DNA from 3 places in the Clostridium sp. BJN0013 genome. Region 2 is predicted to be linked to each of the others. Evidence: riboswitches for the same ligand, from Rfam matches in the RefSeq annotation. Region 2 holds a riboswitch; each other region holds the start of a gene.
The links. Region 2 has a riboswitch for cyclic di-GMP ahead of AB3K27_RS19950 (hypothetical protein). Riboswitches for the same ligand answer to the same signal wherever they lie in the genome.
Positions count from the first base shown of each region.

Region 1 (10,484 bases), 1.6 Mb from region 2:
CTTCCTGAGATTTTTTGTTATTGCCCTTCATCTGATCCTGTACTATGTTAATCTTATTCTTTAATTTACTTACTATTGTACTTGCCTGATCCAAAGATTGTTTTGTGTCTTCAGAAAGTTTTCTAATTTCATCCGCTACTACTGCAAAACCTTTACCATATTCACCTGCTCTTGCTGCCTCGATTGAAGCATTTAAAGCAAGAAGATTAGTTTGCTCAGATATATTTCCGATAAGATTCAATATTTCATCAACTTTAGCAGATTTCTCTTCAAGATCTTTAGTTGACTCAAATGTATTTGCTATTTCATCTTTTATATTTGAAATAATTGAAAGAGTATCATTCAATGATTTTTGATTATCTTCTGTAATTCCTATAAGATTATTTATTTTATTTTTGCTGTCTTTAATCTTATCAACAACAACTTCATTAGTATTTAACAAAGTATGGAGTATATCTTCATTGTTATTTGATTTATCAAGCATTTCATCTGAATTCTGAGATGCGAGGCTTGTTGCATCTGAAACTTCAACAAGAGAACTTGTCTGTTCTGCAATAGCAGCACTTAAATTTTCACTAGATGATAAGACAGTATTTGAAATCTCAGATATTCTTTTAAATAACTTAAGCAATTTTTCATTTTCTTCTCTAATTTCAGCTTCTTTTTCACTAATTGATTTCAAGAGCTTTGATGCCATGTAGACCATTATAAAAAGAAGTACAAAAGTAATAACCACAGTAACCATAGTCATATATATTTCTGCACTTGCCAATTTTTCATACTTAAGAATAGATGGATTATGAATAAATACTATTACAATACATAAAGCACTTAATACTACTGAAGCTATTATCATTTTAAGATCGAAAAACAGAGCTCCGAGGATAACAAAAAAGATAACTATTAACCACACAGAATTCAAATGCATAGTAAAATTAAGATATAAATATTGAAAATACGTTATTGTTAAAACTAAGATTTTAGTTACATTTAAAGCTTTTGGGTCAATACTGTCGCAAGCAACTACCCATTTATAGCACTTATAAAATACTGCTCCATAAATAGCAACAAGTATTCCAAGTACAATCAAGGTATTTGAAGTTATTTCGTCGTTTATACCAATTAATTTCATAACAGAAAAACATATAAAAGACATAATGCAACATACCATGTAAATTATTAGAACTATTTTTAAAGACTTCTTATTAAAGATTTTTTGAAAACTTTCTTTATATTCCATTTAGTACCCCCATTATATAATTTTTATTTAAAATCTTGTTTAATATTTGAATAATATAACTATGCCTTGTGATCCTGCAGCAAATGTCCAAATCATTATATAGTCTCCTCTTTTTACCTTACCTTTTTCTATTGCTTCATAAAGTGCTATGAAGGGACTGCTTGTACCTGTGTATCCATATTTATCTCCAATATACAAGCTTTTTTCCTCAGATATATCCATAGCTTCTCTTATTTTATATATATTTTTAACTGCAAGCTGTGAAAAACAGAACATACTTATATCATCCTTTGTAATTCCATTTCGTTTAATCATTTTTTCCATAATTCTAACAGCATTTGAAATAAACTTCTCACTGCTAAAAGGAAGCCACTTAAGATAAAGTTCATCCAAATTTTTTGATTTCAAAAAACTTGAAAACCCACGGCTTGGATAAAGAACCTTGTCCACTATATCTGTGTTCACATAATATTCATTATCAATTAAGCCACAGTCCTCATCAACCTTTTCTAAAATCATTGCGCATGCTGCATAACCGTAATTACCATAACATAGCTCATTATCATGATTTATAATAGCATTATCGTCATCGCAGCCAATTATAAGAACTCTTTTTGCACGTTTTGATGACATAAGATAATTTGACATATTTTCAAGGGCAACAGCCATACCTGCACAATTTGCATTGACATCAAGGCACATTACATTAGCACTCATATTTAATTCTTTATGTATTAAAATTGACGTTGCAGGTGATATATATTCTGGCAATATGGAGGAATATATAATTGCATCAATGTCTTTTCCTTCAAGATTAGCTTTTTTTAACACGGATTTTCCTGCCTTTATAGTTAGTTGAAGGGCTGACTCACCATCATCTAGCATATATCTTTTATCTCTTCCCATTACATCTGCAAGTAGGTGTTTAATATCCTTGTCTTGTTTTCTAAAGTATTCAAGATAAAAATCATTTGAAATAACTTTTGATCCATGGCATACATCAATATAACTTAATTTTACTCCCAATTTATGTCCTCCCTAAAATAGCACTTTATCACTTTATAAATTAAAAGTGCCCATTATTTACTATTAATAATAGGCACCAAAATATACATGATTTTTTATAGTTAGATAAACTTTGGCAACCTGGCAATCATAGAAAAATAATTTTCTTAAGACCCATAGCTTTGCGACCCTACCTTTCGATAAGTGTGCTATTATCAATATTTATATAAACTATATTACGCCCAAATTTTACAAAATTCAATAGAAATATTTTATTTTTGTAATTTGTATGACGTAATTAGTGTAAATATGTAATTTATAGTAAAATATAATTTTACTATAAGATAAAAAAAGGCTGTTTTTTTATAGAATTTAAATTGTCTCATTCGTAATTTAGTTGTAGTATGTGATGCTGAGTAAATCATTTGTTACAAAATTGATAAATCGAATAGAAATATGATAGAGTATAAATCTGGTGGAGGAGAATAAACTACCTTGAAATAGTAACATTAGACTAGGGTTACTAACAGAAAATATTTGTCTATGAATAACCTTAGCTTTATATAGAACCATTACACAATCTTATTGGTTTAACTCTAATAACATAAGATGATGTGTTTATGTATAATAGCTCAATATTTTGAAAGTAAGTTTAAAACTTAATAGTTTTAGGTTTTTCTGTAAAGGAATATATGGTGGCAGTTGCACTTTTTAGGTAAAGTACTTCACAATTTCCATCGTCAGCAGCATACATATTTTTAAGATTTGGATATTCATCAAGCATATGTTGTCTAGCTTCAACTCTGTCATCCTGTACAGCAGTGGCTGTAATACGTATCCAAGTTCCATCTTTACCCATAGCACAGATCTCAACTTTAGGATTCTTTTTCATTTGTGCAAATACCTTTTTGACGTTTCCAGTCTGAATGTAAAGATTTCCTTCAAAGATAGCTATTGTACCAAAAGGTCGAACCCTTGGTTGATCGCCTTCAGATGTTGCTAGGTAATAGGTACCGATATCTTTTAGATATTGATAAACTTCATTCATTTTAATTACTCCTTTCAATTTGTATGATATAATCATTTTAACTCTTGTATTTAAAATAACAAGTATGATTTTTGCATAATTTTAGTATTAAATTAGGGTGTGTCTGAAAACTAAATATTGCGAAAGAACCGAGTTTTAGGTAAAATAAGATAAAAAACTTGGAGGGTGCAAATATGTCACAGAAGCGTTATGAAATATCAGATGAATAATGGGATCAAATAAAAAACTTAATTCCAATAGCAAAAACAGGACGACCTCCAAAAGACAACCGACTTATATTTAATGCCATACTATGGATTGCAAGAAGTGGTGCAGCATGGCGTGATTTACCAGAACGCTTCGGTTCATGGAAAACTGTATACAGTCGTTTTTGTAAGTGGCGTAACGATGGTACTTTATTAACAATTTTTAAAGAGTTAACCTCAGATGCAGATTATGAAAATTTAAGCATTGATTCAACATGTATAAAAGCCCACCAGCACAGTGCTGGTGCTAAAAAGGGGCTGTAAACAGCGAAACAAAACAGCATATTGGACTGAGTCGCGGCGGACATACAACAAAAATTCATGCAGTTGTTGATGGACTTGGCAATCCAATCCATTTTCAATTATCATCTGGCAATCTACACGACAGTACACAGGCCGTAGATGTTCTTTCCAACGTTGATATAGAAGGCAGCAATATCCTGGCAGATAAGGCATATGGCACAAATGAAATTAGAGAATATATTACTTCAAAGAAATCCTCATATACTATTCCACCAAAATCAAATGTAAGAGAACCATGGAATTGTGACTGGTGGCTGTACAAGGAACGTCATTTAGTTGAATGTTTCTTTAACAAAATCAAACATTTTAGAAGAATTGCAACTCGTTATGACAAGCTTGCTGATTCTTTCCTTGCTTTTGTTTATATTGCTGCTATTTTTATTTTATCTAAGTAATTTATTGTTGCATTGTTTTCAGACACACTCTAATACTAAAAGAGTAGATATGATGGAGAATAAAGGTAGCCTTTTTGAAAAAGGTTCTTGAAGGTGTTTATAATAAAAATTATAGATTAGAGAGATAGTAGTACAATGAGGTGAAGTATTTGAAACAAATAGAAATATTGATTGTGGAGGATGATAATGATATTAATAAAATATTGGAATTAATTGTGAAAGAACAAGGATACAAAGCAACTTGCTGTTTTTCTGGTACAGAGGCTCAATTAAGGCTTCAACAACAATCCTTTAATCTAATTTTGTTGGATATCATGCTGCCAGGACTAACTGGGGAGGAATTACTGAGGGAAATTAGAAAACAGTCATCTGTTCCGGTTATTGTTATTTCTGCAAAAAATATGATTGAAGACAGGGTGAACTTGCTAAAATTAGGTGCGGATGATTATATGGTTAAACCCTTTGCACGTGAAGAAGTTGCTGCACGAATTGAAGTTCAACTACGTAAAAATTATTTACAATACACAGAGAATTGTTTAAATTGGAAAGAACTTACTTTGGATGAAAGTCAGCATAGGGTAATGGTTAAAAAGTTGGAATTAAATCTCACCAATGTTGAGTTCGATATTTTAAAAATTATGTTGAAGCATCCCAAACAAGTATTCTCCAAATTTATCAGGGAAATGACAATAGTATCAGTGTTCATATATCCAATATTCGTAAAAAAATTTCTGCTATTACCAATGAAGAATATATCAAAACTATTTGAGGAATTGGTTTTTCACTAGTTTAGGTATCATCTTTATGATTTCTTTATAATTTGCTTAAGGCTTCTTAAAAAACAGTTTGTAAACTAAGAAGTGTAAAGGAGGACTGAAGATGAAAACACCAATTTTAAAAATAACTAATTTAGAGAAAAGGTATAAAAACCAGGTTGCCTTGGAGAGTACTGACTTTGAACTATATAAAGGGGAAATATGTGCTATTATCGGAAAAAATGGTGCTGGTAAATCAACTTTATTTAAGATGATTGCTGAGGAAATATTTCCCACAAAAGGTGAGATTACTTTGTTTGGCGAACCCTATGGAAAGCATAATGCCCGCAGGAGAATGGGTGTCATGATTGAAACTGATGTGTTTTTTGATAACTTTAATGCCCACCAAAATTTAGAGTACTATCGCTTGCTGCGTGGAATTCCTGAAAAGGCAGTAATTGAGAAGGTATTAAATAGGGTAGGTCTTGCACAACATAATCGGAAGAAATTCTCCCAATATTCATTAGGGATGAAACAGCGGTTATCATTGGTATTGGCTTTATTGTCTTCACCGGATTTTTTGCTTTTAGATGAGCCAACCAATGGTCTGGATGCTGAAGGAATGGTTGAAATGCGTCAACTGTTTCTTAAATTAAATCAAGAACATCAAATTACAATTTTGATTTCAAGTCATATTTTATCACAGCTTCAATCAATTGCCACACGTTTTGTTTTTTTAAATAAAGGTAAAGTTGTTCAAGATTTATCCCGGAAAGAATTATTGGAAATGAGTCAGCAGTTTATTTTCCTTCGTGTCAATGATGCTAAGAAAGCTTGCTTTATATTAGAAAATCATTTTGTAGATATGGACTATAGGGTTTTAGCCGGTGAGCAGTTGGAGATTTATAATTATATTGCACAACGTCAAAAAATTAATAGGCTCTTAAATGAAGGTAATGTGGATATTTTAGAAATGACGGTTAAAAGTAAGAACTTAGAAGAATATTTCTTAGGTCTGGTAGGAGGTGATGAGAATGTTGAATCTAATTAGAAGTGAATTCTACCGCTTAATACGTTCAAAGCTATACTACGGACTTATTATAGTTAGTACTTTTCTTGTCATGGCTGCCGCAGGGGTATTACAGCATTTTAGATTTAAAGAACCAACTTTTCCCTATGGCACAAGAATGTTCTATTATAGCAATGTACTCGGTATGACTACCTTAATTATTACTTTATGCTTATTGGTTATTTTAATATTAACACGAAAAAGTAAGACAAAAATGAGTGCGGCAGTTTCCTTTGGACATTCTCGCCAGGCTGTTTTCTGGTCAAAATTGATTACTTTATCTTTTGGGGTAGTTATTATGGGCACTATTATTTTATCAGTTACTATTTTAAGTGGTAATGTTATTTTTGATTTGGCAAATAATTCAACTCTAGGTCAATTTTTAATTGCCTTTAGCAATATATTTCCCATTGTTGCTTCTAGTTTTATTCTAGGGTATGTTTTGGCCGTTAATGGGGTTTCAGAAATTTTAAATCTGCTTATTTTGTTATTTATTTATCGAATTTTAGGCGTCTCAATCAATACTTTAGTGGGCAGAGTAAGTGCCTTAAAGACCATTTCTAAATGGACACCTACTACCTTGTTTGATAATAATTTAGTCCATTATATGTCCAATAATGTTTATTTCGATGTGAAGTGTTGGGTGCTGGGATTGATGATTATTTTTATAAGCTTGATTATTGGACAGACAATTTTCAAAAAAAAGGATTTAGCCTAATGGAAGGAGGAGAGTTATGATTTATATTGTGTGTATACTGTCAGTTGTAACTATCCTCTGTCTGATAAAATATTATTTTACTAAAATAAATATCCATGCATTAATTGCACAAACTAACAGATTGAATAGGCTTATTTCTGAAAGTAATGAACAAATTAAGGTGTTTGCCCCTGATAAAACAACAGAGAAGCTGGCTATTGAAATTAATCATTTAGTTGATTGCTATAAGGCATTACAATTGAAAAATGTTAAAGAAAAGCAGCAGTACAAAAAAATCTTAGCTAACTTTTCTCACGACTTACGGACACCACTAACCTCCATTATGGGATATATTGACATAACTTTGCATTTAGAACTATCGGAAAAAGACAAAGAAAAATATTTAGAGACTGTGCAATATAAATTGAAAACCTTAAACAATCTGGTGGATTCATTATATGATTTATCTTTAATTGATGCCAAGGAGTATCCGGTGCAGTTAAACCCGCACTCATTATTTCAGCTGCTGTGTGATAGTTTATTACTGTTTTATCAAGACTTTGAAGATAAAGGCATTTTATTACAGTTGAGTCTTGATGAAAAAGTTCCGTTGGTGTTATTGGATGAAAAAATTACCAATAGGGTATTGTTGAATTTACTCCAAAATGTTATACGTTATGCTAAATCATACTGCAAAGTTGATTTGGGAGTAACGGATGAGTATGTTAATATCAGCATCAGCAACGATTGTGAGTCCTTAAGTGAGGAAGATGTATTACAACTTTTTAACTGTACATACAAGGCTGATATTAATCGTTCTAAGTACTCTTCAGGTTTAGGTTTGGCCATTGCCAAAGAGCTGATGGAATTACAACTAAGTACTGTAAATGCAGATTATCATGATAATACTTTGACATTTATATTATGTTTTAAACGTTAATATGATTTGGTTACAGAAGATGGAATCAATTATTGAAAATACCAAAACTGAAATGGAAAAATAAATAACAATAAATATATGTATTTTTTAATATATTTTTTAACGTTCACGTTAAAATGAAATGTAACTGGAGGATTGATTGTTATGAACCAGCATGCAGATGTAAATATACATAAAGAGGTTAAGATGAGCAGATTTTTAACTGTACTAATGTCAATTGCCTGTGGAGTTAGTGTAGCTAATTTATATTATTCTCAACCTTTACTGGAAGAACTTTCTAGATTTTTTAACGTATCATCATCTATGATTGGGATTTCGGCTATGCTGATTCAAATTGGCTATGCGCTAGGACTGATTTTCCTGGTTCCATTGGGAGACATTAAAGAACGTAGAGGCTTAATTATTAAAATGTTATTTTGTTCAGCAATATCACTGATTTCTCTTTCATTTGCTTCAAACATATATTGGTTATTGGTTAGTTCTCTATTGGTTGGACTAACTTCTATTATTCCAATGTTGATTGTGCCTTTAGCTGCACATCTGGCAAATCCAGTAGAAAGAGGTAAGGTGATTGGAAATGTAATGAGTGGCCTTTTAATCGGCATTTTAATATCCCGTGTTTTTAGTGGAATTATAGGTTCAGCTTTAGGATGGCAGGTTGTTTATAGAATAGCTGCCGGGATGATGGGATTACTAATTATAATATTTAATTTATGGCTTCCCAAATCTGTTTCAGATACTTCTATGGGTTATGGAAAATTACTCAAATCTTTAATTGGATTACTGAAAAATCAGTCAGTTTTAAGGGAATCTTCGTTAATTGGCGCAATGATGTTTGGGACTTTCAGCATATTTTGGGCTACACTATCTTTTTTACTTAAATCACCAGCCTACAACTTAGGAGCTCAAGCTGCTGGAATGTTTGGATTAGTGGGAGTTTTATGAGCTTTGGCAGCTTCAATAGTGGGACGAATTGCTGATAAAAAAAGTCCTCAATTTACTTTAACTATAGCTATAATACTTTCATTTTTGTCATATATTTGTTTTTTAATTTTTGGATATCAAATATGGGGACTTGTCATTGGAGTAATCCTATTGGATTTAGGTACTCAATCTGGCCAAATTTCAAATCAGCACGCATAAATGCTTTAGATGCTGCGGCTCGCAGTCGTAATAATGCTGTATATATGACATTTTACTTTTGTGGTGGGGCATTAGGGTCGTTACTGGGCACATTTCTATGGGGATTGTCTGGATGGACTGGAGTATGCATCATCGGAATAATTTTTCAAATAATTGCAGCGTCAACTCATGTTTTGAGCATAAAACGCAGATAAAAGATTTTTCCAACTGACTTTTAAAATAAAAGTATTTCAAGCCCTTTAAATGCAATGGTTTGAGGTAGCTTTCTTATGATGATTTTCGAAAATGAAAAACGGTTGGAAAAATTTCGAACAAACTCTTTATTACCAATGCATTTAGGGTTATAATAAAAATAAAGAATGGCTAATTTACATTAGTTGAACCTTAACAAGGATTGTATTTAAATCCATTTTTATGTGCAATAGATGATAAATATATATATAGTTGAACCTTAACAAGGATTGTATGATGATAAGTCGGAAATAATGGCAGCAGTAATCTATACCTATAAAGGAGAAAAGGGAAAAGACAAAAGATATGTATACAAACTGCCAGAACTTGAAGAGGATATAATTGTATGTAATTTCAGAACTGTGGATGTTGAAAAAATAACACTAGAAAGTATAAAGGATGAAAATCCTTTGAAATTGGTATTTAAAATGGACAAAAAATTATTGAATACAGGTGTAACAAATGAAGAAATATATAATACAAAAATAGAACTGTCAGGGGAACTTAAAGACTATGGATAAAGTAAAAAACAATGAACAAGTGAAGGCATTAGTAGATTTCTTAGAATATTTGTTTTTAATTGAAGAGCCAGAGCTAGGAAACAAATATGAGAAATTTAAAAAATCACAGGGAGGTGTGTTCATTTTAGGGTATGGCATATTTCTTAGTAAATAATGATGCTAATTAATTAGTGGGATAGAGATTTATGAATACATGGATATAATTTAAAAGTTAGGTTTAAAATATTCATAAGGAGCTGCTATATTGTATATAGAGAAAGTTACTGTGAAGAATTTCACAGTATTTGAAAACTTAGAAATAGATTTTTGCAGGGGAATAAATATTTTAATTGGAGAAAATGGTACAGGCAAAACACATTTGATGAAGTTGATGTATGCACCTCTTGCAAAAAGAAACAGTAGATCCATGGTATTTTGGGAGGATGTATTCACTCATAATACTGGAGTTCAAACAGTACCAGATTATTTTAGAAGGAATAAGCATCAAAAATTTTTCATAAAAATTTTATTTAATGGGGATAAGTCATATGAAAATAAAGATGGTATATTAAGTCAAAAATTTTATGATGTGAGTACAGTATTTATTCCTGCTGTGGAGATGCTGTCACATTCAAAAGGCTTTTTAGCCTTAGAACGCGAGAGAAGTATTCCTTTTGATAGAACATTGATTGACATAATTGCTAAAGCAGAGTTAGGAGAGAGTAAAAAAGTATCGGATTTAAATAAGAACATTTTAGAAACACTATCCGATGTCATTGATGGAAAAGTAATCTATGAAAATGATACATTCTTTATATTGAAAAAGAATGGCCTAAAGGTTGAATTTTCAATGGAAGCAGAAGGTATTAAAATATAGGGTAGATTAGGAGCTGGAATTATATATAAGTTTTTT
Region 1 is NZ_CP162495.1:1,379,757-1,390,240, forward strand. Features, by position in the region: gene AB3K27_RS07090 (methyl-accepting chemotaxis protein) at 1-1,240, opposite strand, end outside; gene AB3K27_RS07095 (3-oxoacyl-[acyl-carrier-protein] synthase III C-terminal domain-containing protein) at 1,280-2,266, opposite strand; cyclic di-GMP riboswitch class I at 2,378-2,466, opposite strand; gene AB3K27_RS07100 (pyridoxamine 5'-phosphate oxidase family protein) at 2,898-3,293, opposite strand; partial or broken gene AB3K27_RS07105 (IS5 family transposase) at 3,512-4,236, shown strand; partial or broken gene AB3K27_RS07110 (response regulator) at 4,452-4,667, shown strand; gene AB3K27_RS07115 (hypothetical protein) at 4,952-5,005, shown strand; gene AB3K27_RS07120 (ATP-binding cassette domain-containing protein) at 5,116-6,042, shown strand; gene AB3K27_RS07125 (hypothetical protein) at 6,026-6,778, shown strand; gene AB3K27_RS07130 (sensor histidine kinase) at 6,795-7,697, shown strand; partial or broken gene AB3K27_RS07135 (MFS transporter) at 7,842-9,034, shown strand; gene AB3K27_RS07140 (hypothetical protein) at 9,302-9,592, shown strand; gene AB3K27_RS07145 (hypothetical protein) at 9,585-9,746, shown strand; gene AB3K27_RS07150 (AAA family ATPase) at 9,837-10,448, shown strand.
Region 1: it holds a riboswitch for cyclic di-GMP, as region 2 does, so the genes downstream of both, AB3K27_RS07095 (3-oxoacyl-[acyl-carrier-protein] synthase III C-terminal domain-containing protein) here and AB3K27_RS19950 (hypothetical protein) in region 2, are expected to answer to the same signal.

Region 2 (10,484 bases):
TGAAGAAGGTTTTATATCCAAAGATTTTCAAGTAGGATACAGCGGCAACAGGGTAAAACCTAAATTATATATAGCTTGTGGAATTTCAGGAGCACCACAGCACCTTGCAGGAATGAAAGAATCGGGTTTTATTGTTGCAATCAATACAGATCCTTCAGCTCCTATATTTAATATAGCAGACTATGGAATAGTTGATGATATGTATAAGGTAATACCTGATTTGATCACTAAAATAAAAGAAAGCAGTTTAGAAACTATAAATTGTTAAATAATAAAAAAGAAGGGATAAAAATGAATACAGATTTAATTAAAAATTCACCCGAGAAGGTAGTTGAAAATTTAAAAGCAATTGTAGGAGAAGATTGGGTTACAAGTGATTTATCTAAGATGCAGAGGTATCTTTATGATGAAACTGAATCTTTACTTCGTCCTGAAGCATGTAAAGATTGTGTGGTGGTAAAACCGGCGTCCCCAGAGGAAATATCAAAAATATTAAAATATGCAAACAAGGAATTATTGCCTGTAGTAGTTAGAGGTGGCGGAACAGGAGTAGTTGCAGGAGCCATACCCACGCAGCCAAGTATTATTTTATCCATAGAAAGATTAAACAAAGTTGTGGAATTTGATGAAAAGAATATTATGATTACGCTGGAAGCTGGAGCAACACTGGCACAACTATTAGAAGTATTAAGTAAAAATGGTAAGCTGTTTTTTCCAGTGCATCCAGGAGATGAAGGAGCACAAGTTGGAGGGATGGTGGCAGCAAATGCTGGAGGCACCAGGGCAGTAAAACATGGAATCATGAGAAATCATGTTAAGGCATTGGAAGTGGTTCTTGCTACAGGAGAAATAGTTACACTGGGTGGAAAGTTATTAAAGAATAATATGGGTTATGATTTGCTTCAACTTATGATAGGCGGAGAAGGAACCCTTGGAGTTATTACAAAAGTTACATTGAGATTATATGCTGCAAGTAAATATAATGGAACATTACTGGTTTCATTCAATAGCCAGAGAGAAGCTTGTGATGCAGTACCTGAAATACTACAGGAGGGAATTACACCTCTTGCTATTGAGTATATGGACAGGATCATATGTGAAGAATCAGCCAAGCAGCTTGGAACTAAGTGGCCCGCAGTTAAAGGTTCAGTAGATTTAATGTTTATACTTGATTATGCCAGTGAAGAGGATTTATATTCAAATAGTGAAAAATTAGTAGAAATATGTGAGAGACATAACTCTGTAGACAGCATTATAGCAGAAACTGAAAAAGAGCAGAGACATCTTTTGGAGATAAGAAGTAATGCATATGGTCCCTACAAAAATAATATAGCAGATATTATGGATGTAGCTGTACCACCTTCATCTGTACCTGATTTTTTTGATGATGTAAAAAGATTAACTAAAGAATATGACAATAAAATTGTTTCTCTTGGACATATAGGAGATGGAAATATTCATAATTTTATTATGGGTGATAATGGGAAGCTACCTGCTAATTATGAAGAACTTAAAGAAGCCATATATAAAACTGCTATAAAATATGGAGGAACAATAACTGCAGAACATGGAACTGGAAAACTGAGAAAAAAACATATGCCTCTTCAATTCAGTAAAAAGGAAATTGAAATTATGGAAGGAATTAAGAAAGTATTTGATCCAAATGGCATTTTAAATCAAGGAGATATGGTGGATTGAAGAAAAGTTTAATTAAATAATGAATAATCTTTTAAAAAATGAAAAAATTAAGGTAAAGTTTAGATATTATTCTTGAAAATTCTAAAAATTACATGTAAAATTATGAATATATATTGATAATAGCACACTTATTGAAAAATAAGGTCGCAAAGCTATGGGTCTAAAGAAAAGTTATTTTTCTATGATTGCCAGGTTGCCAAAATTATAATTATAAGACTTTAATATGTGTATTTATACTTTTTTGGTGCCTATGCTATATAGGCACCTTTTAATTTTTGATCAGGATGATAATTATTATTAATACTAATAATAAATTTAAATAAATGAAAGGACAGGTGTATTAAATTATGAAAAAACATGAAATTAATTTGGACAAGGGAAAAAAAGAATTGGATGTAAAAGTATGGGGTATGTATGAAGAGAAAGATGCTGAAAGTTTTATGGAAGAATTCCAAAAAATAGTATCTACTATACAACCTTCTCAGTACATTTTATCTTTTGATTGCAAAGAATTAAAGGTTTCTACCCGGGATATGGTGCCGATGTTGGAAAGCTGCTTTAAGATGTATAAAGATTTGAATTTCAAGAAAGTTATCATAAATGCGGGAAACAATGCAACTTTAAAGATGCAGTTTACAAGAATAGCCAGAAATTCAGGACTTGATGTGGAGATAGTATAATAGCCTATAGAGGAAATTAGGTGGAATCTTATAAACTTATTATTTTTGTTGTTTAAGGAGGGCTAATATGGGTGTAAAATTGAATTGTATTGATATCTGTCATGGTTCTAAAGTTGTTTCAAATGATTTTTATTTAAAGCACTTCGAGAAGCAAGGTAAACATGTAAATCATTTGTTAGAGGATATAATGGGTAGGGATAAAAGATTTATGTTTGACGATGATGAAACAACTTTATCTTTAGCTCTAAAAGTATCAAAATCTGTATTAGTCAAGGCAAACTTGACCGGTAATGACATAGATATGATAATATGTTCCTCTATATTGTCGGAATATATTGCACCTTCAATGTCAATTTTATTACATAAAGAGTTAAATGCAGGAAGAAATGTAATGTGTTTTGATATGAATGCCAATTGTGCTGGTATGACGGTTGCTCTGGAACTCGCATCAAATTATTTAATAGCATCAAATCGAGCAAAAAAAGCCTTGTTGTGGGTTATGATGATATGCATTCCTTGGTTGCTCCTAATAATGAACTTTGTTATGGCAATTATGGACATGCTGCTTGTGCAGTAGTTCTAGAAAAAGTAAATGAAAATTGTGGGATACTTGATGCGGAATATTATATAAACACAGAAGAAAGTGAAAATATTATGTGTCCACGGAATGGATTTTCCAGTTTTTTTAAATCAAAAAATGTAGATGAATTTCGTTTCAAATGGCTTCCTTTTGATGGAGGGGCATGCGTTTATCCTGCAGCTGAAATTATGACTAGAATGTTAAAGAAGAAAGGATTAACAGAAGATAATATTAGTATGTTTTGTTTTTCACAATTTGCATTTGCAAATATAGAGCATATAAGGGAGCTTATGAATATAGATGAGGACAAGAGTATCTACGTAGGAGATAGATATGGATATACTAGTACAAGCAGTCCTTTTATAGCATTATATGAAGCTATAGAACAAGGAAAAGTTAAAAGAGGAGATTATGTAGTGTTCTGGACCATTGGCAGCGGTTCTCAAAGTATAGTTATGCTTTATAAATATTAAAAATATATAAATTTATTAAATTCTTCTAAGATTCAGGTAGAGTTTACTATAGATAATATTTTTTATCTGAATCCTAGAAGAATTTTAAAGAATTTTAAAGGAACGTAGCAATGTGGATATCTCAACTTTGAAGAATGTAAAAATGTTGGCAGTAGCAGTTTGGGTATAAAAATGATGTACTACTATTCTAATGTCTTATTGAACTTAATCATTGTTAAACCTATAATTATAATAATTAACAGGCTTAAAGATACTATGGGACCTATAATATATGACAAACTCACTCCTTTTACTATTATAGCCCTTAGAATTTGAAGAAAATAAGTTAGTGGCAGAGCACAGCTTATGAGATAGATTATTTTAGGCATGGCTTCTCTTGGGAACATGAACCCCGACAGCAGCACACTTGGAAGTAAAAGTGCCAAAGAAGCCTGCATTGCCTGTAGTTGAGTTTTGGCAACAGTAGAAATAAACATACCTATGGCTAGAGAGCATATTAAAAATAAGGTTCCAAGTACCATAAATAGTATCACACTTCCTTTTATAACTATACCAAACAGCAAATTACCTAAAATCAATACAGTCACCATATTTAAAAAGCCAATTATTGTGTATGGCACCAATTTCCCCATTATGAGTTCAAAGGGAGTAATAGGTGTCATAATAAGCTGTTCAATAGTACCTTTTTCACGTTCACGTACCATTGCAAAGGAAGTCAATATAATGGTGATGTTTTGAAGAATTAATCCCATAACACCAGGTACGTTGAATTTACTGCTTTCCAGGGTAGGGTTATAAAGTAGTAGAGGTTTTATATTTATTCCTGCACTTGTTGGTATATTACTTTCAGATTTTTTTAGTTCTACTTTTTTTATTTTAGTGGAATAGTTATTTCCTATAAGCATGGAATAAGACATGGCAGTTCTTGCTATAGTAGGATCAGAGCCATCTACCAACACTTGAACACTGGCTGTTTCATTTCTATTTAATTTCTTAGAATAGTCAGATGGTATTACAATTCCTACTTTTACTTTTCCCATGTCAATATATTTTTCTACCTCATTATATGAATCTGCGGAACCATAAAGTTTGAAATAATATGAATTTATAAATGCATTTACAAGTTGTCTGCTTTCTAAAGTTTTACTGCCGTCATATATCATGAGATTTACGTTATTTACATCTGTATTTGCTGCAAATCCAAATAAAAGCAGCATCATTATTGGCATTATAAGGGCTATAATAAGGCTTGGTTTATCTCTTTTTATATGGATAAATTCCTTTTTTGTAACTGTGATTAGTCTTTTAAGTTTCAATTTTTATGCCCTCCTTTTTCATTTTTTATTTGTTTCAATTGGGTAAAGGAGGACACTACTTCTCTATTTGAAAGTTCTTTAACGTATTTAATAAATATATCCTCTAAGTTTTCTATATTATTTTTTTTGTATAAATTTTCAGGGGTATCTATGGTTATAAGTTTACTGTTAAATATAAAACCTATTATATCGCAGATAGAGGCTTCATCCATGTAATGGGTGGTTACTAGTACGGTGATTCCATCTGATACCAGATTACTTATTGTATACCAGAATTCTCTTCTTGAAACCGGGTCCACTCCTGCAGTGGGTTCATCTAAAATTAACAGGCTGGGGTTGTGTATTAGGGAACATCCTAGTGCCAATCTCTGTTTCCATCCCCCGGAAAGTGTTCCTGCCAGGTTTTTTTCTTTTCCTGTAAGATTTGCCATGTGAATAAGTTCTTTTTTTCTTATATCAAGCTTTTCTCTGGGGAGCATATATATGTTTCCATAAAAATCTAGATTTTCCTCTACGGTAAGATCTTCATAAAGGCTGAATTTTTGAGACATATATCCTATATTCTGTTTTATCTTTTCAGAATCTTTAATAAGATCATATCCTAAAACTGAACCTTCTCCTGAAGTAGGTTTTAAAACCCCACATATCATCCTTATAGTTGTGGATTTTCCAGAGCCATTTGGACCCAAAAGACCAAATATTTTTCCCTTTGGAATACAAAAGGACAGATTATCCACAGCTGTAAAATCCCCAAATTTTTTTGTAAGATTGTTGATAGAAATTGCATAATCCATAGTAATTCTCCTTTATTTCAGAGTAACATCTAAAAGCATGCCTGATTTCACAGCCTCGAGATTATCTGATATTTTTATTTTTACTTCATATACAAGTTTCATTCTATCTTCCTTGGTCACAATATTCATAGGTGTAAATTCTGCTTCTTTGGATATATAGCATACTTTTCCCTTTATAACTTTATCTTTTATAAAGTCACTTTTCATAGTAACTTTTTTGTTAAGTTTTACATATGGAAGTATTTTTTCAGGAACATATATTTTTATATACATATTATTGCTGTCAAGGAGGGTTATAATTGGGGAACCTAAAGATACATATTCTCCTTTTTTAAAATTAACTGTTTCTACAATTCCATCTGATGAAGCTTTTATATTACTTTTCTCCAAAGCAATTTTAGATAGTGCTATATTCTGCTCAGCTTGATCAATACCATACTTGGCTGTGGCCTCATCTCTGGCTGTAGCACTATTAACTAAAAGAGTAAGTTTATCAGTGGCAGCTGCCAGTTGGGCTTTATAGCTTTTAAGCTGAGCATTTGCAGATGATAAGGCACTTTTTGCATTATTTAGGGCTGTTTGGGCATTATCCAAATCATTTTTGTATTTGTCTAAACTTTCATTAGATTCATATCCTTTTTCATTAAGAGTTAAATGGTCATCATATATTTTCTTCTTATAATCATAGTTAGTCTGGGCGTTATTAAGATTATTCTGGGAAGTTTCAAGGGCAGCTTCCCCTTGTGTTACCAGAGATTCGCTTTGTTTTACCAGCTCTTTTTGTGCATTTATTTCTTCGACTCTGGTGCCGTCGTTGACTTTCCCCAGTTCATTTTCTGCATTTTCAAGTGAAATATTAGCCTGATTCACATTAATTGTATTTTCATCTGAATCTAGTACTGCTATTATATCTCCAGATTTAACTTTAGTACCTTCTTCCACTTTGATATCCTTTATTTTCCCTGATATTTCGCTACTGGCATTTAATTCATCTGCTTCTACAGTGCCTGAAAACTGAAATTCATTGGAGCTTTTATCCATAGTATTTTTAATAATAAAAAATGTTGATAGGCCTATTAAAATTACAGTAAAAATAATAACTGGTTTCATGTTTTTTAATTTGTTTTTCACGGACCTGCCTCCCCTTCTTATTTTTGTTTAATACCATTGAGCAAAATATCCATTAATTTATCTATTTCTTTTTTGTCTCCTTCTCCTGCAAAATATTCAGGAAAAACACTACTCAAGAATATGTAACCTCCTATAATGCTTACTATACTTCGTAATATCAAAGAAGAATCAATATTCCGTAGCTCATTTTTCTTAACATATTCATTTATAAATTTTTCAACTACAGGAAAAGCTTTAGATATTATTTGTTCTTTAAGTACACTTAAAAGTTCCGGATGATAGGATGCCTCCACTAGAACAGTTTTAATCAGTGGAAGATTTTTTTTCACAAGTTCTATTCTATCTGCCATAAGTTCTTTTAAAACTTCACCTATGGGTTTATCCTCACTGCTTTCCATTATTTTTATTGCAGATTCCAGTACAAGTGGTTTCATAAATTTTGTGGCAAAAGGAATTATAAGTCCCATAAGTAGATCTTTTTTTGTCTTGTAATATCTAAATATTGTTCCTTCAGCCACAGATGCCTCTCTTGCAATCTCACTGGTTCTGCTGTTTCCATAGCCATTTTGAGAAAATACTTTAATAGCCGCATTGAGAATTTGCCATTGTCTTTCTGTGAATTCTTTATCGCTTAAATTGTTATCATTTAAAAAATCTTCAAAAAGTTTTTCATAATTGTCATCTGAAAAATTCATATTATACCTCCATGTAAATAAATGAGTAAGTACTCACTTACAATGTACTACTTTTTAATATTGTTGTCAATTAGGTTTTTATCCGAAGGCTACCATTGCTAACACCCCCATATTCTTCAAAGTGGGGGATAAGCACTGCTACGCCCCTGGATAAGTTCTTCCCCTAAAGGATAAGGTATTCTAAGTGCTAAAGACACTAAGAATACTGTTAATAAGGTTCAGATGGAGAAAGGTATTCCTTATAAGCAAACTCCACCTGAGCCTAAGAATCACTTGATAGGGAAAAAATATTATTCTATAAGCGTAAGTTTACGCATATTTTTAGAAAAGTTTATGGTATTATTTATGATAGAGTTAAACACTGTGAATATAAGAAGGCTTAATTTATGAAGATTTGGAAGAGAAATTTGATAGTTTGTTGGTTTGGTATGTTTGTAACATTAATAGGGATGAGCCAGATAGCTCCTGTGATGCCCCTTTACATTAAGTATCTTAGAATCCATGATACAAATTCTATTGAGCAGCTTTCAGGAATTGCTTTTGGTGTTACCTTTGTAGTTTCTGCTGTTTTTTCGCCAATTTGGGGTGAAGCCGCAGACAAATATGGAAGAAAGTTAATGCTTTTGAGAGCCAGTTTGGGAATGTCAATTGTAATATTTTGCATGGGATTTTCACATAATGGTTATCAACTTATAGTGCTACGGCTGCTTCAGGGGGTTATTACAGGGTATAGTACAGCTTGTATTACATTAATTGCTACCCAGACTGAAAGGGAACATGTAGGCTTTGCTCTTGGAACACTTTCTACAGCTTCTGTATCGGGTTCACTTATAGGACCTACCATTGGAGGATATCTAGAAGAGGTTCTGGGACTGCAAAGTGTATTTTTTGTAACTGGAACTCTTATGATGATTGTATTTATAACCACAGCCGTATTTGTTAAAGAGAATTTTATACCTTCAGAAAAAAGGGTGCTTAATATTAAAGAAGCATAATTTGATAGTAATTATGTTTGTAACATCTTTTATTTTGCAATTGGCTCTTTATTCCATAGAACCTATTGTAACGGTGTATGTTACTAAGCTTGCCCATTCTTCTGAACATGTGGCACTGATTTCAGGGCTTATATTTTCAGCATCAGGATTAGCCAGCATAATAGCGGCACCAAGACTTGGAAAATTTTCAGACAGAATTGGAGCTAGAAAAGTTATTCTTATAGCACTTATTGCAGCGGGAATTGTATTTATACCTCAAGCCTTTGTAAAAAATCCATGGCAGCTTATGCTGCTCAGATTTATTTTAGGACTTGCAACTGCAGGATTGACTCCTTCAGTTAATGTAATAGTTAGAAAGATTAGCCCGGAGCATTTGATAGGAAGAATATTTGGATTTAGTATATCGGCACAGTATCTTGGTACTTTCAGCGGTTCAATACTAGGTGGCCAGATAGCATCACGATTTGGAATCCGCAGTGTATTTATTGTTACAGGTAGCCTGCTTCTGGCAAATCTTTTTGGGTATATAAAGCTTTGACTTACGGACAGTTATTTGGATAAATAATAAATAATTTACACAGAAATTACATTTAGGAATATAAATACATGTAGTATAATTTCATTAATAACCTAAAAAGTGTATATATTAATATAAATGAAGTTTATGTAAATTAGTATAGGTATACTTGTCCTTTAATTTAAGGTAGATATTTCATTTTTAACCATAGAATATACTGCTTCTCCATACTATATATCATAAAGCACAAAATTAAATTTAAGTCTATACTTTTTTCTACTAGAATCATAACATCTGTTAAACCATGTCAATCCACTTCTAAACAGACTGTATATTCTAGTTACTTTATTTTTTATTTTCTTGGTTGCACCTATAATTCTGCTTTTCTTATTTTTAGAACAATCTGCCCCTAATATTATTATCCACGTATATGCTATACTTAAGCATAGATATAGATTCTTTAAATAAACAATATTTTCTGTCCATGTACCTTCCACATGAAATCCATTAGATTTTAAATCTCTAAACATTTCTTCTATTATGAATCTCTTTTTATATTCTCTCAAGGCTTTTTTACTGTCCATATTAGTTGCCAGATACCAGGTATCTTCTGACCCTTCTGCCTTACATACTGCTATATTACATTCATATTCTTCAGCACTCAAAAAAACTCCGTTAAATTTCCTTACGACTTTTTTCATAGGGGTTATATCTCTTAAATACTTAATTTCCTTTTTACCCTCTATTTTTACAAGCATATCATTAGTACATCTAATACAATATTTAAAGCCAAGTGAGTCTATGAATCTAAATAAATCTATACTTTTAAAACCCCTGTCTGCAAGAACTATAATCTCATAATCATAAGGGGCAAATATCTCCTTGAGTTCACTTAATCCCTGTTTTATGTGTTCAAAACTCTTATTGCCTTTTTCACCATACCTAAATATTTTATACCATATGGGAATTGATCTCTTACCTACTTTTAATGAAAATTTTAATATTAAGAATCTGTTATCAATAGTCGTATGGTCAAATATTATAATTACTTTATTGCTGCTGCTTAACTTTATATATTTTTTTAGTACTTCTTCAATAAAAAGGCTGTATAAATACTCTGGGTCTATTGATGAACTTGTAAAAAATCTATATATTCTTTTTATTTTACTTTCTTCAGTTGCTCCCGTGAAATCATCTTTTAGCTTTTCAAAAATATCTGAGATTACAACTGATTTTGATAATATAATCCCTATTATTATATAAACTAGGTTCTTCAATCTTTTAGCAGTTATGGGTAATATTTTGTATAGTATTTTTTCTAATTCTGATGTAATATATTCTTGGTTGTTTATCATAGCCAGCTCTCCTTTTTTATAAGTTGCTATAAATTTAACTTATATTTTAGAGCTTGGCTATATTTTTTTATACTTTTCCATTGGTAACTTATTTAACTTTTGCATAATCTTCTTTTTCTATCCTAATAGCACCTTTTTACTGTCCGTAGGTCAGATATAAAGCTGCATATAGAAAGTTGAAAGCGTTTGTTTAGTTTTATATTATTGAAACCATAATAGGGCAAACGCATATAAAATTTTATGGGTTAGC
Region 2 is NZ_CP162495.1:3,853,056-3,863,539, reverse strand. Features, by position in the region: gene AB3K27_RS19960 (electron transfer flavoprotein subunit alpha/FixB family protein) at 1-268, shown strand, start outside; gene AB3K27_RS19955 (FAD-binding oxidoreductase) at 292-1,698, shown strand; cyclic di-GMP riboswitch class I at 1,810-1,899, shown strand; gene AB3K27_RS19950 (hypothetical protein) at 2,046-2,378, shown strand; gene AB3K27_RS19945 (hypothetical protein) at 2,446-2,955, shown strand; gene AB3K27_RS19940 (3-oxoacyl-[acyl-carrier-protein] synthase III C-terminal domain-containing protein) at 2,886-3,431, shown strand; gene AB3K27_RS19935 (ABC transporter permease) at 3,614-4,747, opposite strand; gene AB3K27_RS19930 (ABC transporter ATP-binding protein) at 4,744-5,541, opposite strand; gene AB3K27_RS19925 (HlyD family secretion protein) at 5,554-6,672, opposite strand; gene AB3K27_RS19920 (TetR/AcrR family transcriptional regulator) at 6,690-7,367, opposite strand; partial or broken gene AB3K27_RS19915 (multidrug efflux MFS transporter) at 7,754-8,900, shown strand; gene AB3K27_RS19910 (transposase) at 9,110-10,234, opposite strand.

Region 3 (10,484 bases), 1.4 Mb from region 2:
TTGGTGTTCATAATAATTCCATGCTTCAACATCATCCACCTTAATTCCCAATTTATTAGCTATAATTTGTTTCCCTTCACTTTCATGATTTTTGGACCAATCTGCTGCTTTAGCTACTGCAGTTACGAATCCTTTTACTGCCTGGGGGTTCTTTTTAATAAAACCTTCGTTTGTAAAATATGGACACATACCACTTATACCATCCTCTAAAGCATAATCATTAACTAATTCTTTTAAATTCGGATTTTTAAGAGCTTTTTTAGTATATGGAGCATGTACAATTGCAATATCTACTAAATGTTGCTCTACAGCTTGTTCTTGTTGAGAATCCGGTAACACAACGAAGTTTACATTATTAGGATCAATATTTTCCTTTCTTAAAAATTCTCTTGTAACAAATTCTGAACATGCTCCAAATGAGTTTATTGCAACTTTTTTGCCAGCAATATCTTTAATACTATTTATGCCACTATCTTTTCTAACTATATATCTCATATGAGGATAATTAGCTAATGATTGAGTTCCTGCTGCAACTATTTTAAGATTTGAACCTTGAGCATTAGCCATTGCAACTAAAGGAGTATGTCTTAATCCAAAGTCAATACTTCCTGATGCAACTGATGGAACAATTTGAGCTGCTGGTATTTCTCCCACATATTTAATTTTTATTCCCTGTTCTTTAAAATATCCCTTTGAATCAGCAATATACACTGCATCATACCATTGAGTATTGGGATATTTTATTATGATTTCTTTTGAATTTGATGTATTTTTGCTGTTAGTGTTATTTGACTTAGAACATCCAACTGTCCCTAAAGATAATATTGCCGTTAAGACTAAAATTAATAAATTTTTCATGTTCAATTTTCCTCCCATTATTAAATAACATTAGCATAATTTAATATGGGCATAGCGCTATACTCCATTATGTAAATTTTTACTTGAATTGATTAGTCATAATATTTATGAGTATTTTTAATAAAAATTCACGTAAAAATAAATTTAGTCTCCAGTATTTCTGGTGAACTGAAATGTATTAATATATTTATTTTGTAAAATAAAAAACTTTCTTGTAAAAACGAGATACAAGAAAGTAGATTTTCTCAATTCTCATCTTTCAGGTAATTACCTGTAGGAATTAGCACCTTTAAATAAAATTTAGGTTGCCGGACATCATAGGGCCAGTCCCTCCGTCTCTCTAGATAAGAAATATATTTAATTAGCATTATGATATCAAATAAAATATACTTTGTCAATGAGAAGATGAAAAAGCAGAATGCACACTAAGAAAAAATAAGAACCTAGTAGGATCCACGGTCAGGCTTTAAATGTGGACAGTTATTATAAATAATTTAGTTTCCAATTTGTATATCTATATATAATGAAAGGCTGCCGGTAGATGTAAATAATAGTATTATACATGGACATCTATTATCTGTAATCATGACAGATAATGATCTTATCTGCCGCTTCTGACCAGTTTGTATTTTCTAAATTAATATTACCTTCACTTATAGTTTTATTGAGATCCAGTAAGAATTCTGCCATAAAATTAAATGTACTTCCCTCATTTTCTTTACTTTCAAACCATATATTTCTATTTATAATTTTTACCAGTTCTTTTGATATTAAAAGTCCAAGGCCTGTAGTAGAATGATATTTACTGTGAGGTGGCTGATGGCAAATAAATTTTTTGAAAATTTGATTTTTAACTTCCTCTTTAATGCCCATACCTGTATTTTCTATGGAAAATTCTAAAATTACTTTTTCATTGTTTCCATTATAAACTTCCATAAAACTTATTGAAATTGTATTATTTTTATGGTAAGATTAAACAAATTAAGGGAAACGATGAAATACGCACTTTAATTCGGGCATCCTTGTGTGTATTAGAGTTAGTGATGCAACCGGCCCTGTGTTCATAAATAGCATTTATGAATACGGGGTCTTGTTTTTTAAAAATGGAGAGTGGGTTATGGATATTTATTATGGTATTGTTGTTTTAATTTTTGGGGCTATAGTGGGAAGCTTTTTAAATGTTTGTATATGTAGAATACCTAAAGGTGAGTCCATTGCATATCCACCTTCACATTGTATGAATTGTAATAAAAAAATTAAGGTGTATGACCTAATTCCTATAATAAGTTATGTAGTTTTAAGGGGAAGATGTAGATATTGTGGTAAAAAAATATCTTTCAGATATCCTGTCTTGGAATTTATAACAGCAATATTTTATCTATGTGTTTATATTAAATTTGGTATAAGTATAGAATTTGTAAAATACATAGTATTTATAAGTATTATGATCGTGATAGGAATGATAGATTCTGATACTAAAGATGTTTATTTTAAAACTACAGGAACAGGTATAGCTGCTGGCATAGTATTTTTAGGAATATATTTTTATAGGGGAATGCCTATAAAAACCTACATTTATGGAGGAATATTGGCAGGAGTTTTTTTATCTTTAATTATCCTTATAACTAAAGGTGGCATGGGTTGGGGAGATGTGGAAATTTCAGTGGTATGTGGCCTATTTTTGGGGTTTAAATATACAATAGTTATGTTGTTTATGGCTTTTATTATAGGGGCGGCTGCAGGAGTAATTCTCATCTTGCTGAGAAAGAAGTCTAGAAAGGATTATATTCCCTTTGGACCATTTATGGTTATAGCTTCTGCAATTACAATATTTCTTGGAGAAGGTATTATAAAATGGTACTTATTTAGTTGCTTATAAATGGAAAAATTATTTTTGAGAAGATGTGTTAGTTTAAGGGGTGATGTGATAAAGTTGAATCCAGTGATTCTTAATAATTTAGACAATTTTCTGCTTATTTTTTAATTTTAATTAAGGGGGATAAAGATATTATGGAAGTGATAAAAAAGAAGAGGGGTTTTACACTGATTGAGCTTATGATAGTTCTTGCTATTGTAGCTATACTGGCTGTGGTTTTAGTACCTAAATCCCAGATATTTAAAAATAATTCTAAAAATGCAGGGGTTACAACTAATGTCAATACTGTAAGGGCATATCTGGAAACTAAGGCTAGTAACGTAGGAGGCAATACTACCTATTTAAATAAGGCAGAGTTATTAAACGAATTTAAAGGAGCTTTTGTCACAGGCAATACATCAAATCAGTTATTCAATCCATTTACTAATAAGAATGGTACAGGGAATGCATATGAAGTTATTGATAAGACAAATACTAGTCTTACCGATAATAGTAATGAAAAAACTGTAAAAAGTCATGCAGGACTATCCAATCCTAGCGCTGTCAAAAAAGGAGAAGTTATAGTGGTGGTATATAAAAATGGGTACGGCGTAGTAGGAGCTGATAGTGGCGGAAGTGCCACCCAGGCATTTATAGTTCAATAATTTTAAGGGAGAACATGTTTTGTCGTGTTCTCCCTTGGTATAATAAAACTATTAACGAATATAAGGAGTAGATTTATGTCAAAGATAAAAAAACGTCTGGGAGAAATTCTGGTAGATGCAGGAGTTATAACAGAAAAAATGCTACAAAAAGCCCTTATTTTACAGAAAAGCACAGGCGAAAAGCTTGGTAAAATACTTGTAGACAAGGGTTTTATTACCAATGAACAGATAGTAGATGCTATAAAGCAGCAACTTGGAATACCTCTGGTGAATTTGGATAATATCAATGTAAGGCAGGATATTATAGATATTATACCGGCAGGTATTGCAAAAAAATATGAAGCTATTCCCATAGATATTATGAATGGTTCTCTACTTGTAGCCATGAGTGATCCCCTAAATTATTTTGCTATTGAAGATATAAAGATGGCCACGGGATATAATATTAAAACAGCCATAACTTTAAAAAGCAGTATTCTGGACAACATTGAAAAATATTATGGAAAAAGTAAAGCCCAGGAAGCGGCACAAAATTATAAGAAAAACTTTTTGCCTCAAAAGACTGTAGTGAAAAAAGAAATAATAGACGAAGCGGCTGCTCCAATTATAAAATTTTTGAATACCATAATTGAAAATGCAGTTCTATATAATGCTTCGGATATCCACATAGAACCATATGAAAAGAAAATGAGAGTTAGGTTTAGGGTAGATGGTGCCCTGCGGGAAATTATGAGGACGGATATAGATATGCTTTATCCTGTAATAAGTAGAATAAAGATAATGGCTGGCCTTAACATAGCGGAAAATAGAATGCCACAGGATGGAAAAATTAATTTTAAAGTGAAGGAAAGAGATATAGCCATCAGAATTTCTGTAGTTCCTACGATTTTAGGAGAAAAAATTGTAATGAGATTGTTAGATAAAAGCAATTTTTCCATAGAACTTGAAAAAATTGGTGTAGAAAAAAGTGAATTGACAAAAATAATGAAGATGATATCAAATCCTTATGGTATAATACTGGTATCAGGACCTACTGGAAGTGGCAAAACCACAACTTTATATTCTATGTTAAATGTATTAAATGATGTGACCAAAAATATAATAACCATAGAAGACCCTGTAGAATACAATTTGAAAGGCATAAACCAGATGCAGGTAAATACTAAAATAGGATTTGATTTTTCACATGGTTTGAGAAGTATATTAAGACAAGATCCTGACATAATACTTGTAGGTGAAATAAGGGACAATGAAACTGCAGAAATATCTATAAGGGCTGCACTGACAGGGCATATGGTATTATCAACTATTCACACAAATAATTCAGTGGGAACTATAGGCAGATTACTGGATATGGATATAAAGTCTTTTCTCATATCTTCTACACTGTCAGGGGTAGTGGCACAAAGGCTTGTAAGAAAAATATGTCCAAACTGTGGTGAAGAATATACCAGTGGTGAAAGAGAGATGAGATTATTAGGAGTTGATAGTCCTGTTAAACTGAAAAAGGGCAAAGGGTGCAGTCTGTGTAACGATACCGGCTATAAGGGAAGGATAGGTATATTTGAGGTACTTGAAGTAGATAAGAATGTAAAAAATCTTATAGATATGAATTCTAATGAAAGTGAAATTAATAAAATGGCTCTTGAAAAGGGTATGAATACTCTAAGAAAATCATGTATAAATAAAGTTTTAAATGGAACCACTACCATAGATGAAATGTTAAAGGTCACTTATGGAGAACTTGTTTAGCTTTTAATACCAGATTGCTTTGACGTATTATTTTTAAATACATTGTGGAAATGGTTAGGAATAATATTATGAAAAAATTTGTATGTAAATTTTGGAATGATGAATTTGAAATAATAAAAGAAGAAATAGAAGAGGAAAATGCCAATGCAGTAATTGACATTTTAAAAAATAGAGGTTTAAAAATAATATATGTAAAAGAAAAATTTACTTTGTCTTCATTTGAATTTTTTAATAAAAAGTTTAATGAGGAAATTTTGGCTAATTTTTGCGGAGAGACTGCCATGATTTTGAATTCTGGAGTAAATCTTTTATCAGGACTTGAGATAATGGGAAAACAGACTAAAAAACAAGATATGAAAAGAGTAATTTCAAGAATAATTGAAGGTATAAAAAAAGGAAATACTTTAGCTGAATCTATGAAATCCTGCGAAAAGTTCCCTAAACTACTGATTGATATGGTTATGATTGGAGAAATCAGCGGAAATGTTGATACCATCTCTTATAACTATAGTTGTACTGGGTATTATGAATTTTTTAAATAACAATTATTTATATATAAGTGCAAGTATAATTATTTTAATAATTGTTTTTAAATATATAAGTACTATTCCAAAAGTGGCATACTTTTTGGGCAAAATTGTTTTAAAAATTCCAGTTTTAGGTGATGTGAAAAAAGATTTAATTACTTCCAGGTTTACTAGAAGTATGGGTATATTTTTAAAATCTGCAGTTCCTATTATAACCATAATGGAAAATATAAAGTTTATAGTAGACAATCAGTTTATAATGCAAAAAATAGAAAATGTGGAAGATCAGCTTATGAGCGGCATAAAATTTGCAGATTCCATTGAAAATGAAAAAATATTTGAACCTCTTGTGACACAGATGATAAAAGTAGGGGAAGAAACAGGAAGGCTTGATGAAATGATGTTTAAATTAGCTGATATATATGATGAAAAAGTACAGGTGGGTATTAACAGATTTATGTCCCTGGTTGAACCTGTTTTAACTTTAATTATAGGTATAGTTGTAGGATTGGCTATACTTGGTATGGCATTACCTATAATGAAGATTACACAGGAAATGAAATAAAATGGAGGTAACTAGATGTTTTCCAAAATTTTGTTTAGTTTCAAAGAAAATTATGCTGATGTAGCTGTTATATCAAAGAGGATAAACAAAATAAAGATAAAAAAGGTGGCAAAAATAGAACAAAACAGTGAAAATATCTCTGGAGGAGAGCCTTATGCTGATGAATATAATTTAAATAAAATTAAAAACATTAGAGAAAAATTTAAAATTAGAAATAAGACTGTAGGTATAATTTTAAATTGGGATAATATTGTTACAAGAGTTATAGATGTACCACTGATGAATAAAAAAGATTTAAAAAACTTTATAGAAAATAATATAGAAGAATATTTTGCAGTTAGTATGAATGAGTACTGCAGTGATTATGAAGTTGTGTATATAGATAAAGAACATAAAAAAGGCAAAATGTCTATCATGTTAACAGTTGTGCCCCGGATAAAATTAAAAAAAATAATGGAGTTTGTAAAATATTGCGGACTGATTCCAGGGTCTATAGGAATATATCCCGACTATATATCAAATTTATTTTTAGATACAGATATCAGCACAGCAGTTATAGATGTAAATAGCAGAAAATCTACTTTAACTATACTAGACAAGGGAAAAATATTTCTTTACTCTCATATTTCCAGTGAAAATTATCAAAAAATGAAGAGAATTTCAGTGATATATTAGAGAATGTAGAATATTTCTTCAATTTTTATTCTGCAAGGCATTTTGGAAGTAAGATTGAAAAGATATATATTATAGGAGAATTCTATAATAATGCTAATTTATACAATTTTATTAAGGAACAAACTTCCATAGAACCTATAATGGGGATGAATGCTAAAATGTCAAAAATGATTAAAAATAGCCCTGTGGATGTAAATATGTATGGTGATATACTAGGGTATTTTATACCAGTGAAAAGTGTGTATAACAAAAAGATAGATTTTATTGATAAATTATATAGAAAAAATAAGAAAAAAATATCTGACAATGGGTTTATTGTAATAGAAATGATAATATGTGCTGTAATAACATTGATTATAGCAGTAGGAGCATTTATATACAATAAAGTGAATTTGTCAAAGTATGATACATCGGGTATAGATTCACAAATAGCTGCACTGAGTAATATACAAAGGGATTTAGACAGTGTGGAACAGCAGAGAAAAGAGTATGAAGAGAAGTCCAATAATATGCAGAAAATATATAATGATGAATTTAATTATATGATAATACTTGATACTTTAAGACAAGGATTGCCTCAAAATATTACAATAAAAAGCATTACTTTGGATAAGGATAATGTAAATGTTGTATTTGATGTAAATAATAGTACAATAGACGGCGCTAGAGTGATTGTAGCTGTAAACAAAATGAACATATTCGAACCTGTTGAACTGTCTCAAATAAATCTTAATAACAATGTAGGGGAAATTACACTTAATCTAAAGATATTAGATTCATATAAAGGTGTGAACACAAGTGGAGAAAAATAAAAGAGATTTAATGGTTTTAATAGCAATATTGTTTATAGGGGTTAACTATGCCAGTTATACTTATTTTATAAAGACCCAGTTAAATAGTGCAGAACAGGCTAAAAATAAGTATATTAATCAAAAACAGGAATTAAGTAATATCAAATCAAAAAAGCAATCTATTTATATCAAACAAAAAGAAGTAGATGAACTCAAACAGAATACAGCAGATTTTGATAATATAGTTCCCGTTAAAGTAGACACCCCGAAGCTTATATATGATTTCTATAATGGATGCCAGGCATCTGGAGTTACGGGGCAGAGTATTTCCTTTCAATTATTAAATAGCAGCAGCAGTGGAACTTCTGGAGAGACTTCTGAGGAATCCGATGATAATACAAATAATGAGACAAACACCAATGAGGATAATTCCAAAGGAAAGTTCTATACCCTTACCATAGATTTAAAAATAACAGGAAATAAAGCAAATGTGGAAAATTTTATAAAAGGACTAAGCAATATTACTGACAGAAAGATTAATGTTAAAAGCATAACCATATCTTCATTAGAAATTTCAAATGATGAATCAGATGGGCAAAATCAGTCTTCTCAAAATAATATTCCAGATAATGTAATAGGTAATAATTCACAGGAGGATAAAGATAACACCAAAACAGAGACTGATAATAGTCAAATATCCAATCAAATTTCTGCAAAAATCATTTTTTATGAATACATACAGGATAAAAAAGATGGCAAGGATGATTCAGCAGGGGATTATGCATTTTATGATAGTGAGAAAGAAGGATTTAATAGTATTTCCGATATGTTTAAGTAAATTGTAGAATATGATAATATGAGAGGGTGAATGTGTGAACAGGAAAAATGGCTTTACATTAATAGAGATTATGATAGTTATATCAATTATAGCTATACTTTCCATGATTTTAGTGCCAAAGGTGGGGGCAGTAAGGCTTCAATCAAAAAATAAAAGTGTATCTACTAATGTATTGCTTATTAGAACCTATCTTGAAAATAGAGCTGGAAAAGATGGTATATATATAAATAAAAATAAAAATCATCTGGAGGAAGCTCTCACCAATGTTATAAAGGACAAAATTGGACCTGAAATGGTCTCTAATTTTTTTGGCAGCAATGCATTGATAAATCCTTTTAACAATAAAAGTTCTATTATATATTCTCAGGGAAATGTAATTAACCATACATCTTCTACCACTTCCTCGGTTTTGATATACTATTATACAGATAGTTTACCTTTAAATAATAATAGTGTTATTAACAGTACTATTTTGCCTAAGGGAACAGATTTTACAGGAAATGCAGTTGTAGTTGTTTATAGTACTGGCTATATTTTATATGGGTTAGATTATAGTGGAAAAATTATTGATACTCCATACATTATTAAATTTCCCCCTGTATCTTTAAGCAGTGGAGAAGGCTCTGGAGATGAAAATGATTCAGATGATGACACTGGAGAAAGTAATTCAGGAAATACTGCAGCAGATTTTTTTGAGGCAAACTGCTTTAATGTGTTTGGAGACAGCGTCAGTCATATTAATTTGGGAAATGGAGATACCAGTATGAATATTACAGATTCTACATACCTACAGGGACAGCAAATTATTTTTAAACAAAATACCAATATCAATGGAGATTTTAATGTATTAGGTACCGGAACATCAAATAGTGTCAACACTGGAGAAGGAAATAATAATACAGTAAAAGTTACGGGTAAAACCAATTTTCAAGGATATAATATAGAGTTTAATAGTAATTTACAAACATATAGCAATGTATCTATTTTAGGTATTAATAATGTTATTTTTGATAATTCCAATATTAATTCACAATTTAATAATGGATGTATTCAAATACAGAGTGGAAAGGATATTAATTTTAATAATGGCATCAATGTTTCAAGCAGCAGTTTTTCTGCAGTGGCAGGAGAAAGTGTCAATTTTAATAATGTAAATGGAAATTTAAATTTGGACAACAATAGTTCAGCATATGTGCAGGCTTCTAAAAATATATTGTTTGATTATAATGTAAATAGGAATATAGCAGCTGCAGAGGCACAGGCTCCAATTACAATGATTGCAGGAAATGATTTTAATTTTGAAAACAATAGTGCAGATGTAAATATTAAGGGTAAAACGTATTTAAAAGCGGGGAATATTCTCAATATTTTGAGGAATGTAACCTTGGGAGATACTTATATATGGGCAAATACTTTTAATTATGGAGGTTCAAATATAAATACACTAGGTCTAAATACTCATGTGAATAATTTTTCTCATGAGAATTGGGCAAACTTAAATCCGAATTATGTAGAGGTGGCAGCCAGGTCACCTGAACTGCCTGAGGCAGCAGCACCTGCTGCACCCGTTAGTGAGATAACAACTACTAAGCAAATGAAAAGTATAAAAAATAATGTCTATAGTTCCAGCTATGATACTACTACTTACCCAGGTATAGCCTTTCGTATAATCAGAGGATCGGATACTGAGTCGTTAAAGAAATCCTTAAATGATTCAAATATTGATTCAGATGTCTATAAAGTATTAATTATAGAGGGAAATTGTACTATTGATGGTACTATTAATAATTGGAGCAATAGAAATTTAGTGTTTAACAATTTTATAATTTATTGTACTGGTAAGATGACTGTAGAAAACAATATTAATAGTATAACCTTTAATAATTCTGCCATAATTACTAAAAATGCTGATATAAAGGTGGATTTTACTATGACACAGCTAAACAGCAATCAGTATA
Region 3 is NZ_CP162495.1:1,177,607-1,188,090, forward strand. Features, by position in the region: gene AB3K27_RS06115 (ABC transporter substrate-binding protein) at 1-858, opposite strand, end outside; SAM riboswitch class I at 1,108-1,209, opposite strand; gene AB3K27_RS06120 (ATP-binding protein) at 1,432-1,794, opposite strand; cyclic di-GMP riboswitch class II at 1,836-1,922, shown strand; gene AB3K27_RS06125 (A24 family peptidase) at 1,976-2,737, shown strand; gene AB3K27_RS06130 (type II secretion system protein) at 2,869-3,378, shown strand; gene AB3K27_RS06135 (GspE/PulE family protein) at 3,454-5,130, shown strand; gene AB3K27_RS06140 (type II secretion system F family protein) at 5,199-5,672, shown strand; gene AB3K27_RS06145 (type II secretion system F family protein) at 5,614-6,222, shown strand; gene AB3K27_RS06150 (hypothetical protein) at 6,238-6,897, shown strand; gene AB3K27_RS06155 (hypothetical protein) at 7,056-7,709, shown strand; gene AB3K27_RS06160 (hypothetical protein) at 7,696-8,526, shown strand; gene AB3K27_RS06165 (prepilin-type N-terminal cleavage/methylation domain-containing protein) at 8,561-10,484, shown strand, end outside.
Region 3: it holds a riboswitch for cyclic di-GMP, as region 2 does, so the genes downstream of both, AB3K27_RS06125 (A24 family peptidase) here and AB3K27_RS19950 (hypothetical protein) in region 2, are expected to answer to the same signal.